DNA from 3 places in the Planococcus sp. SSTMD024 genome. Region 1 is predicted to be linked to each of the others. Evidence: riboswitches for the same ligand, from Rfam matches in the RefSeq annotation. Region 1 holds a riboswitch; each other region holds the start of a gene.

Evidence for each region. Region 1 has a riboswitch for S-adenosylmethionine ahead of AB9R92_RS11320 (methionine ABC transporter ATP-binding protein). Riboswitches for the same ligand answer to the same signal wherever they lie in the genome.
Region 2: another riboswitch for S-adenosylmethionine. It lies ahead of AB9R92_RS08775 (MetQ/NlpA family ABC transporter substrate-binding protein); the one in region 1 lies ahead of AB9R92_RS11320 (methionine ABC transporter ATP-binding protein).
Region 3: another riboswitch for S-adenosylmethionine. It lies ahead of AB9R92_RS14025 (methionine biosynthesis PLP-dependent protein); the one in region 1 lies ahead of AB9R92_RS11320 (methionine ABC transporter ATP-binding protein).

The regions. Positions count from the first base shown of each region.
Region 1 covers NZ_JBGGNS010000022.1:505,899-509,843, forward strand. Annotated here, with positions in the region: gene AB9R92_RS11305 (purple acid phosphatase family protein) at 1-66, shown strand, start outside; gene AB9R92_RS11310 (pyridoxal phosphate-dependent aminotransferase) at 114-1,283, opposite strand; gene AB9R92_RS11315 (carbon-nitrogen family hydrolase) at 1,369-2,163, shown strand; SAM riboswitch class I at 2,210-2,314, shown strand; gene AB9R92_RS11320 (methionine ABC transporter ATP-binding protein) at 2,385-3,398, shown strand; gene AB9R92_RS11325 (methionine ABC transporter permease) at 3,388-3,945, shown strand, end outside.
Region 2 covers NZ_JBGGNS010000021.1:363,948-367,892, reverse strand. Annotated here, with positions in the region: gene groL (chaperonin GroEL) at 1-61, shown strand, start outside; gene AB9R92_RS08780 (SDR family NAD(P)-dependent oxidoreductase) at 140-895, opposite strand; SAM riboswitch class I at 1,584-1,702, shown strand; gene AB9R92_RS08775 (MetQ/NlpA family ABC transporter substrate-binding protein) at 1,812-2,642, shown strand; gene AB9R92_RS08770 (acyl-CoA dehydrogenase family protein) at 2,663-3,835, shown strand.
Region 3 covers NZ_JBGGNS010000022.1:1,085,147-1,089,091, forward strand. Annotated here, with positions in the region: gene AB9R92_RS14020 (aminotransferase class I/II-fold pyridoxal phosphate-dependent enzyme) at 1-1,042, opposite strand, end outside; gene AB9R92_RS14025 (methionine biosynthesis PLP-dependent protein) at 1,035-2,159, opposite strand; SAM riboswitch class I at 2,237-2,339, opposite strand; gene AB9R92_RS14030 (antibiotic biosynthesis monooxygenase family protein) at 2,538-2,843, shown strand; gene AB9R92_RS14035 (hypothetical protein) at 2,840-3,208, shown strand; gene AB9R92_RS14040 (cobalamin B12-binding domain-containing protein) at 3,213-3,863, shown strand; gene AB9R92_RS14045 (STAS domain-containing protein) at 3,841-3,945, shown strand, end outside.

The DNA of each region.
Region 1 (3,945 bases):
CATCAAGACGATCGCTTCAGTTCCGACCTGTATTGGGACATGGAAATGGTGGTTAATAAAAAATAAAAAAAGAAGGCGCGATGCCTTCTTTTTTTTTTTTTTTTTTTTTTTGCCTATTTAGTGAAAATGCCCAATTTCTCGATTCGCTGGATCGCTTCTCTGATGCGTTGTTCATCGACCAATAGCCCGACACGCACGAAGCCTTCGCCCGCGGAGCCGAATCCACTGCCTGCTGCAACGGCGATATCTGCTTTCTCTAGCAAATAATCCGAGAACTCGACGCTCGTGAAGCCTTCTGGAACCGGCAGCCAGGCAAAGAATGAGCCTTTCGGCGCTTCCACGCCCCAGCCGATCCGGCGGCATTCGTCAACCAGCACTTGGCGCCTTTTTTCGTACAGTTCGACCAAGTCATCCACGCATGCTTGGCTTGCAGTAAGTGCCTCAGCAGCAGCAAGCTGCACGGCCGGGAAAATGCCCGCAAACAAATGATCCTGGATTAAATTGAGGGCTTCGATCATCTTCGAGTTGCCGACTGCAAAACCGATTCGCCAGCCGGCCATATTATAAGTTTTCGATAAAGTATACATTTCAATGCCGACATCTTTCGCCCCTTCGGACTGCAGGAAGCTGACCGGTTTTTGGCCGTCGAATCCGATGCCCCCGTAAGCGAAATCATGCACTACCGCAAGATCGTTGTCTTTGGCGAACTGCACGGTCTCGTCAAAGAAAGGCTGGTTGGCTGTAGCGCCGGTCGGGTTGTTTGGGTAATTCAAATACATGAGTTTGGCGCGTTTGCGAATCGACTCTGACACTGCGTCATAGTTCGGCAAATAGCCATTTGCCTGCTCGAGCTTCATCAAATCGAGTTCGATGTCGGCGAGCGGTGCGCCCGATAAATAATCCGGATAGCCCGGGTCTGGCAATAAAAGCGAATCCCCGGGGTTAAGCAAGGCAACCGGCAATTCGACAAAGCCAATTTTCGTGCCGGACATGATGGCGACTTCAAGGTCGGGGTCGATGTCGACGCCGTATTCCCGTTTATAGAAATCTGCGGCGGCCTGGCGCAAAGTGCCAAGCCCGCGAAACGGTGAGTAGCGGTGCGTTTTCGGATCGGCTACTGCTTCTTGCAACGCCTTGACAATGTGCGGCGGTGTCGGCTGGTCGGGATTGCCTTGACCCAGATTGATGACATCGCGCCCCTCGTCGGCCGCTTTGGAAACTTTCGCGACAAGCGTGGCGAAAAATTGATCCGGAAGATTTTTTAAGCGATTTGAAAAGTCCATGGAATCCTCCTTGTTTTCTAAATAATTGCACATCTACCTCAAATCTTATAGAGTTTAATCTAAACTGTCTACAGGGGGAGAGTATATGAAGATCGCTTGTGTGCAGATGAATATCGCTTTCGGCGACCCCGAAACGAATTTTCAGCGCGTGAAAGGTTATTTGGAAAAAGCGGCAGAAAACGGCGCACAGCTTATCGTCCTGCCTGAAATGTGGAATACCGGCTATGCCTTGACCGAACTTGATGAACTTGCGGACGGCAATGGCCGAACTGCGGATTTCTTGAAGCGATTCGCCAAAGAGCACAAGGTTCATATCGTCGGGGGCTCGGTCTCCACGAAGAAAGAGGACGGTTTCTACAATACGATGTATGTGGTCGACAGCACGGGCGCACTCGTTTCAGAGTACGACAAAGCGCACCGCTTCGGCTTGATGGATGAGCATATCCACCTTGAAGAAGGCCAGTCGCTCGGCACATTCGAGCTGGACGGGGAGACCTATGGCGGCGTCATCTGTTACGACATCCGCTTTCCGGAATGGCTGCGCGCACAAGCGCTGAACGGCGCGAAGGCGATTTTCGTGCCTGCGGAATGGCCGGCAGCGCGCATCGATCATTGGCGCATCCTGCTGCAGGCGCGCGCGATTGAGAACCAATGCTTTATCATCGCCGCAAACCGGGTCGGCAGCGACCCGAAAAATGAGTTCGGCGGCCATTCGATGGTCATCGCGCCTTGGGGCGAAGTGCGGATGGATATGGACCAGGAGGAAGGCATCGGCTATACCGATATCGACCTTTCCGAAGTCGACGAAGTGCGGGGCCGCATCCCGGTATTCGACGACCGCCGTGTGCCATTGTACAAAAAGTTTGAAAAATCGCATTGACAAGCTGTTGCCCGTGCAGGTAATATTGAAAACAACCAAATACGCATGCTTATCAAGAGAGACCGAGGGTAAGGCCCTATGACGTCCGGCAACCCCCAGCATGGGAAGGTGCCAAGTCCTGCAGAATGAACTTCATTCTGAAAGATAAGTCGAAATGTTAATTTTCGATGTCTCTTTTTGATAAAAGAGGCATTTTTTATTTGCCTGGGGGAGTGGACAGCATGATTCAAATCGAACAACTGAGCAAAACTTATCAAACGAAACACGGCACGGTCAAAGGCGTCGATGATGTCACTTTGGAAGTGAAGACCGGTGAAATCTTCGGCATCGTCGGCTATTCCGGCGCCGGAAAAAGTTCCCTCATCCGCTGCATCAACTTGCTTGAACGGCCAACGTCAGGCACCGTGAAAGTCGGCGGCCAGGATTTAACGAAGCTGCGTGGCGACGGCTTGCGGAAAGCACGGCTCAAAATCGGCATGATCTTCCAGCATTTCTACTTGATCAGCCAAAAGACGGTCGCTGAGAATATTTCGTTCGCCCTTCGCGCAGCCGGAACGCCGAGCAAGAAAATCGGACCGCGCGTCGATGAACTGCTCGAAATGGTCGGCTTGTCTGACAAGCGGGGGGTCTACCCGGCACAGCTGAGCGGCGGACAGAAGCAGCGCGTCGGCATCGCCCGCGCACTCGCCAATGACCCGGCCGTGCTGTTATGCGACGAAGCGACATCCGCGCTCGACCCGAATACGACTTTATCGATTCTGCGCTTATTGAAAGACATCAACCGCAAGCTCAATATCACGATTGTGTTGATTACGCACGAGATGAACGTCGTCAAGGAAATTTGCGACCGCATGGCGGTCATGCAAAGCGGACGCGTCATCGAAGAAGGCCGTGTCTACGATATTTTCGCCGATCCAAAGACCGCGTTGACAAAGGAATTCATCTCGAGCGTCGTATCGTTCAACGTGCCGGAAGAAATCCTGAAAAAATGCGACGGCACGATCGTCAAAGTCTTGTTCAAAGGCGAAGTCGCCGGCGATGGCATTATTTCCGATATGCTGCAAAGCTATCCGGTCAAAGGGAATTTCCTGCACGGGGCGATTGAATACATCCAGGAGTTGCCACTCGGCATTTTCGTTATGGAACTGAAAGGCGCTCAAGCAGATGTGAGTCAGGCGATTCACTACCTAGAGCAGCGTGAAGCGATTGTGGAGGTGATGGATCATGGGAATTGAATGGGAAAGAATCATTGAATTATGGCCGGAAATCCAAGTGGCCTTTTACCAGACTTTAATCATGATCGGCATCTCGCTTGGCGTGGCGCTTGTTATCGGCTTGCCGCTCGGCATTTTATTGTTCATCACAGACCGCGGCTTGTTCTGGGAAAATCGCCCGGTCAATTCCGTCATCGGATTTATCGTCAACATCGTCCGGTCGATTCCGTTCATCATTTTGCTCGTAGCACTCATCCCGCTGACGCAATTGATTACCGGCACGACCATCGGGCCGGTCGCAGCGAGCGTTTCCTTGTCGGTGGCAGCGATTCCGTTTTTTGCGCGCATCGTGGAAACGGCGCTCCGTGACATCGATAAAGGCGTCATCGAAGCGGCCATCGCAGTCGGCGCCACGCCGTGGATGATCATCAAAGATGTGCTCTTGCCGGAAGCGAAAGCGAGCCTCATCCAAGGCATCACGCTGACGGTCATCAGCCTCATCGCCTATTCCGCGATGGCAGGCGTGGTCGGTGGCGGCGGCATCGGTGATTTGGCGATCCGCTTCGGT
Region 2 (3,945 bases), on a different contig from region 1:
GGAACCAGCACCAGCTGGCGGCGGCATGCCTGATATGGGCGGCATGGGCGGCATGATGTAAGTCATCAGCCCATTTAGAAAAATCCTCTCTCACATCATGTGAGAGGGGATTTTTTAAATATTGGAACTATAGGGGCTCCTACTTCCTCGAAGTATACTGAAAAACCGGATCCATCAACTCAAACTCATAGCTTTCACTATTGACCTTCCCAAGAACTTGCTCGCTATCATAAAGCTCCAGCATAAACTGTGCCATCTCTTTTGCGGTATGGAACTTTTGCACATTGTCGCCATAGCTGAAATCGTCAAGCTCCCGCGCCGTTTTCACGAATTCGGTTTCGGTCATGGATGGCGCGAGTATTTTAACTTTCAACCGAGCGCCGTTGTCCTGCAGTTCCTGGGCAAGGCCTTCTGTAAATGCACTCACGTAAAATTTGGTTGCAGCGTATGTCACGGCATTTGGCACGATTCGGTAACCTAGGTCAGAGGATATGTTGATGAGCTGCGCGCCTTCTTGGTCAGCATAATCATGTGCATAAAGAGTGGAAAGCGTGGTGAGTGCTTCTACATTTACGCGCAACATCTTTTCTGTTTTATGTACATCCTGTTCAGCGACGGTTGCGCTGTTTCCGAAGCCGGCGTTGTTCACGAAGGTTTCGATGTCGTATTCCTTCAGGGCTTCGTACAGCGCGTGGACTTGCCCGCTTTCGGATAGGTCTGTGGGTTTGATGACGACTTCGAGATTCCCGTTCATGTCTTGAATGTTCTCTTTAAGCTTATTGAGCTCGGCTTCCCTTCTTGCGACAAGAATCAAGTTTTTGCCGCGTGTCGCGAAAGCCATGGCCGCTTCGTATCCGATTCCTGAGCTGGCGCCTGTGATAACCGTGTATTTCATGTGAATCCCTCCATTGAAATGAATAGATAGCAAATGTACAGAAACAATGAAACTCTCATAAAAATGTGCTGGCTCCTGAAGAGAAAGAAACAGCATTTTATAAACTGGAAAATTCAATATTAGAGTGTTTGGAATTATGAGAGTTCTTAGATGAAGATTATACACTATTCTCTTACTAGCACAGGTGTACGAAGTGTTTATAAAACTTATATATTTGATAGAAACTCCTCAAATTTGGCATGCTACAAAGGCGGATGAATTCTGTGATCCACTATAAATCGAAAAGGTGATCACCTTTTCTACGATCAAAAATCAATGAAGTATTTTAGTATTTGGAGAAGCGTTCGCTCGACTCCTTTGGATTAGCGAGACGACCGAGACCCCGCAAGGAATGAATGAGCGAAGCTTAGCTGAGTGCATTCATTTGCGACGCATCTGCTATGCAGATGTGGGAGCACAAGGGTTTCGAAGCGACTGAGGAGGCTTGGGCGCGAGCCCACGGAGTCGTGCGATAAGCTTCGGAAAATACGACTTATTGACTTTCTCGACAGTCTAAAACTCCTTGCCGATTTAGTGGGAAGGAGTGTTTTTATGGAGCAATCCCCAAACGACCTATTGCCATAAAATCAAAGCTCTGCTATTGTATTAATCATATCAAATTACTCGGCATTAACTTCGAGTACATAATTTCTTATCCAGAGAAGTGGAGGGACTGGCCCTTTGAAGCTTCGGCAGCGGAACAGATTGGATGTCCAATTTGAAACTGTGCCAAATCCAGCAGGTGCGTGAGCATTTGAGAGATGAGAAGAGCCGGACGGTGCGCCTCTCTTCTTTTTTATGAAGAGGGGCTTTTTCTATTGAGCCGCGAGTTGATAGTGTTTCATTCAAAAAAATGGAGAACGAGGAGAGATGGCAGATGAACAAGCGTTGGGTTGGAGTGCTCGGGATTTCGGGTGCGCTGTTGCTTGCGGGATGCGGCGATAGCGGGGAAGCTTCCGGGGAAGACAAGAAAGAAGTGCGTGTCGGTTTTGGCGTCGGGACATATGAGCAGCAATTCAAGGAAGGGATCTTGCCTATTTTAGAGGAGAAAGGGTATAAAGTGGATACGACAACGTTTTCCCAGAACATGCAGTTGAACCCGGCGATGCAAGAAGGCTCGATCGATGCGAGCATTTTCCAGAGCACGGCGTATATGGAAGGAATCAACGAGGAACTCGGCATGGAGATGACAGGCATCGCGTTTGTGCCGAGCGCGCCTCAAGGCTTGTATTCCGAGCATCATCAATCCTTGGATGAAGTGAAGGACGGCTCGACTATCGGCTTGCCGAACGATCCGGTCAACCAGGAACGCGCAGTGCGCATCTTGGAGGAGCTCGGGTGGGTGACGGTGTCAGATGAGGCAGGCGTGACGGACTTTAATTTGAACACAGTGGAAAGCGCCGATTACGACTTGGACTTGAAAGTATTGGACCCGGCACAAATCCTGGTGTCGCTGCAAGACATTGACTTTGGCGTCGTCAACGGCAATTATATTGCCAATGCGCCGGACCGCAAGATTACCGATGCCTTGAAGATTGAGAACACGCCGGAGCAGCACCGGATCGTCGTGACGATCGAGGAAGAAAACGCGGATACTGAGTGGGCGAAAGATTTGAAAGACGCTTACGAATCCGAGGAATTCCAGGAATACATCGAGTCGAATGAGCAGTACGACGGCTTCATTTTGACAGAGGAATGGGCGCAATAGCTAAAGAAAGGTGAAGAATGATGGATATCACGAAAGCAAAGACATTTGAAGAACGCATGGACATATTGAATGAAACGGTGGCGCCATTTACAGAACGGGCTGCGCGTAACGACTCGGAGCGGAAATTTCCGTTTGAGAATTTCATTGAGCTGAAGGCGATCAATTACCCGGCATTGACGATTCCGAAAGAATACGGCGGAGCGGGTATTTCCTTGTCGGAGCTGCTGCGCTACCAGGAAGCGATCAGCCGCGCGGACGGGTCGACCGGGTTGTCGATCGGCTGGCATATGGGCATCGTTCAAGATTTGGGCGAGACCGGTAAATGGGACGAATCGGTGCTCGAGGCTTTATTCGACGACATCCAAGCGCGCGGTGCGTTGATCAATAATTGCGCGACCGAAAAGCAGACGGGAAGTCCGACGAGAGGCGGGAAACCATCGACCACAGCGAGAAAAGTTGACGGTTCGTGGGTCATTGATGGGCGCAAGTCGTTTACGTCAATGGCACCGGTTTTGGATTATTTTAATGTGACCGCATCTATCGAAGAAACCGGAGAAGTCGGCTATTTCCTTGTGCCGCGGACGTCGGCTGGCGTAGCGATCGACGAGACTTGGGATAGCGTGGCGATGACCGGCACCGGGAGCCATGATTTGGTGCTGACGAATGTCCACGTGGAGGAAAAAGCCTTGGTCGAAATCAGCGTGCCCGGGAAAAAACAGCCGGCGGGATGGCTGCTCCATATTCCGGCGTGCTACCTCGGAATCGCGCAGGCCGCGCAGGACTACGCGATTCGCTTTGCGCGAGACTATTCGCCGAATAGCTTGAACGGCCCGATCATTGAGTTGCCGAACGTCAAACAAAAGATCGGCCAAATCGAATTGGAATTGCAGCGGGCGCGGCATTTCCTTTATTCCGTCGCGAAACAATGGGACGACTCGGACGCCGAACAGCGCGCGCAGATGGCTGCGGAACTCGGGGCCGTGAAAGTCGCAGTGACGAATTCGGCGGTCGACATTGTGGATCTCGCGATGCGGGTCGCGGGTGCGCACAGCCTGTCAGAAAAATCGCCTTTGCAGCGCTATTACCGCGATGTGCGGGCAGGGCTTCACAACCCGCCGATGGAAGATATGCTTATTCCCGCACTTGCTGACTTTGCGATCGGCAAGCAGAAAGCGAAACAGCCGGTTAAATAAGGAAGGCCGCTGATCTTTAGGGATCGGCGGCTTTTCCTTTTTATAATTGGAAAGATATAACGAATATAAGTGCAAATTATGTCGGCGCTTACATTAATTTTTCCTTATGT
Region 3 (3,945 bases), 580 kb from region 1:
CACGTTCAGCGGGGGGCATGGCCGCATGGGACATGGTAGCCGGATAGGACAGGATCGATTCGACGGCGCCAAGGCTGACAGCAAATACCGGGATCTCCAAAGTATCCACAAGAATGCGGGCTGCGTCTTTATCCGCCAGGCGGAACGACAGCACACAGCCTGCATGGCTTGCCTGGCGGCTATGGATTGGGTTTCCGGGATGGAACGAAAAGCCCGGATAATAGACTTCCTCGACAAGCGGATGCCTATGCAAATATTCCGCAATGCGTGCGGTCGTCTCGCCGGATTGTTTCGTGCGGGCGCCGAGCGTTTTGATGCCTTGAATCAATGTATAAGAGTCCTGTGCGCCGAGCACAGAGCCGAATGTGTTTTGGATGAAGGCCAATTGTTCCCCGAGGCCGGCATCTTTTGTCACCGCCAGCCCAGCTGTGATATCGCTATGGCCAGACAGGAACTTCGTCGCGCTGTGAAGCACGATATCCGCGCCGAGTTCAAGCGGATTCTGGTAAAGCGGTGTCATGAACGTGTTATCGACAAACGTCATCGCGTCATTCGCCTTTGCCAGTTTGGCGGCCATTTCGATATCGGTGATTTTCATGACGGGATTGGAAGGGGTTTCGATGTAAACCACTTTCGTATTCGGCAGGAAAGCCGCGGCCACTTCGCCAAGGTCGGTCATGTCGACGAATGTGTAATCGACTTTGAATTTTTCCAGCACTTCCGTGATGAAGCGGTAAGTGCCGCCGTACACGTCTTCTGAAACGAGCACATGGTCGCCGGCTTTCAACAGCATGAATGCCGATGAAATGGCCGCCATGCCGGAAGAAAAGGCCAAGCCCCGTGCGCCGCCTTCAAGTTTGGCGATCGTTTCCTCAAGTGATTTGCGCGTCGGGTTGCCGGAGCGGCTGTAATCAAATGGGCCGAACGAATCGATGCTTTCCTGGTGGAAAGTCGATGATAAATAAATCGGCACATTGACTGCGCCTGTTAATGGATCGATGCCTGCGGAATGGATCAATTTCGTCTCGCGTCGTTCACTCATGGGAAACGACCTCCTTTTCCAGTTTGGCCAGGGCTTGCGATAAATCAGCAATCAAATCTTCTGCCTGCTCTACGCCTACCGAGAAGCGGAGCAGGCGGTTACAGACGCCGCGCGCCGTGCGTTCCGCGACCGGCATATCGGCATGGGTCTGCGTCGCAGGATAGGTGATGAAACTTTCCACACCGCCGAGGCTTTCGGCGAACGTGATGAGCGATAGGCTCTCGAGGAATTCCCCGATCCATTGTTCTTCACGCAGGCGGAACGACAGCATGCCGCCTTTTCCCGGATACAGCACGTCTGTCACGGTCTCTTGCGTTTCAAGGAAGCGGGCGAGTTCCTTGGCATTCGCTTCGTGCTGGCGCATGCGAAGCGGCAAAGTTTTCAAGCCGCGGATCAACAGCCAGGAATCGAGCGGCGACAGCACAGCGCCAGCCGAGTTGTGGGCGTTGAAAAGCTCTTCGCATAAAGTCTTGCCTTTTGCGGCGACAAGCCCGGCAAGTACATCGTTATGGCCGCCGATGTATTTGGTTGCGCTGTGCAGCACGATATCAGCGCCGATTGCGAGCGGCTGCTGCAAGAAAGGCGTCAGGAAGGTGTTGTCGACAATCAACAGCAAATTATGGCGCTTCGCCAGTTGGGCGTATATTTCCAAATCGATCTCCTGCATCAGCGGGTTGGTCGGCGTTTCGATGAAAATCGCTTTCGTATTGGCATTGATTTTCGCTTCAACCGTCTTTGGATCGATGAAGGAATCGTATACGGGACGGATATGGTATTTTTCTTCATATTGTTCCAGCAATCGGTATGTGCCCCCGTAAATATCCTCAGGAAGCAAAATTTCATCGTTCGGGCGGAACAGAGAGAGGACCAATTGGATCGCGGCCATGCCGGAGCTGCACGCAAATCCTGCATCGCCGCCTTCTAAGTTTGCGATTCCTTCTTCAAGCAGCTGGCGTGTCGGATTTTTTGTCCGCGTATAGTCGTAGCCCGTGGATTTGCCAAGGCCTTCGTGTTCATAGGCGGTAGAAAGGTAAATCGGGGGATTGACCGCCCCGGTCCGTTCGTCGCTGCGATTGCCCAGCTGCACCAGGCGCGTTTCTAAACTATGTTGTGTCATGATCCTCATCCTTTCAAAATCAAAAAGCAGGGGCGTTCTTCTATGATAAGAAGAAAGCCCCTGCTGTATATGCCATCTCCTCATCTACTAGGCTACGCCTATTGGAATTAGCACCGTGACAAACTCGTCCGGTTGCTGAGACTTCACAGGGCCAAATCCCTCCATCTCTCTAGATAAGAATCATTTTATATAGTTGTGGTTGGTTGATGTTTTCCATCATACGGCAATCGCTTAAGAAATACAAGCGGAATATTGAAAATACTCTTGCGATTCCAGAAAAGGCGCTCACTTTTATTTCGGAGGCTGAAATGGTATGCTGAGGTATACTTTTATCATGCCTGGCCGCCGCAAGGCCAGTTGCAAAGGGGTTCTGAAATTATGTACATCGTCACATCGACCGTCAGTGTACCGGTAGACAAAGTGCAAGACGTCATAGAAATATACCGAAAACGTTCACGGCGCGTGGACCAGGCGGAAGGCTTCACTTCATTCCGGTTGATCCAGAACACGAAAAAGCGCCACGAACTGACCGTCCACCTGGAATGGCAGTCCAAACAGGCATACATGAACTGGGTCAAGAGCCAGGAGTTCAAGGAAATCCATGACCTGGAGAAGAACTACCCAGACCAGGAACTCGCGGGAATCGTCCCGAAAGTCCATCAATACGAAGTGGTGGCCGAATGAACCTGGAGCAGAAACAGCAAATCGCAACCGACACGGCAGACGGCATTTACGAAGCGTACCCGAATTTATGGGAGCGTTTCGGCGATAGGGGATATGAACATACCGTCAAGGACAATCATCATCACTTGGATTATCTCGAAACGGCTTGGGAGCTGCAGAGCGAACAATCCTTTCTCGATTATGCCATCTGGCTCGAGACGGTGCTCGTAAGCCGCAACGTGGAAACTGCGCTCATCATCGATAATTTCAGGCGGCTTATCGAAATCGTGCCGCGCTATACGGAAACAACGCAAGGAGATTTCATGCGGGGCTGCCTCGATCGCGCAGTCCGGTTATTGGAGCTCCCTCCACATAAAAGGAGCTGATCAAATGAACGAGTCAACACAGCTTTCGGATCTTTTTCTCCAAGGGGAGGAAGAGGAAGCTTTGAAATACGTCCAGGATTTCCTGGAAAGCCATTCACATGAACAGCTTTACGGCGAACTCTTGACGCCGGCGATGTACCGCATCGGCGAATTATGGGAACAAAATGAGATTTCGGTGGCAGAAGAGCATTTGGCAACCGCCGTTTGCGATTTTGTCTTGTCCGCTACGGAACTACGCAATAAAGATAAGGATGGCCGCAAAAAAGCGATGATCTTTGGCCCAGAAGGCGAAGAGCATTACATCGGGCTCAAGATGGTCGCGGCCATGTTCCGTGATGAAGGTTATGATGTCCGCTATATGGGGCCGAATTTGCCGCTCGATTCAGCTCTCGAATTGGCTGGTGACTGGCAGCCGGATGTTGTTGCCCTGTCAGGGGCCCTTGCACACCGCTTGCCGGTGTTAAAAACCTACGCGGAAGCATTCTCTAAGGTGGACTCAAATCCAGCCGTTCTCATTGGTGGCAGGGCCGTCACTTTGTCGAGCTTTGCGGATTTGCATGTAAAAGGAGCGGTGGTCGTTCGGGAACTCGGTGCGCTCAGGGAATGGATCCGCACGGGAAAGGGGCCGAACGATGACACGCTCTCCACTGGCTGAATGGCCGCTTCCGGCTTTTCAATTGAACAATAGCTTTGCGGTCGTCGACCAATCCCTGGAGGCCGAACAGCTCTTCGGCAAA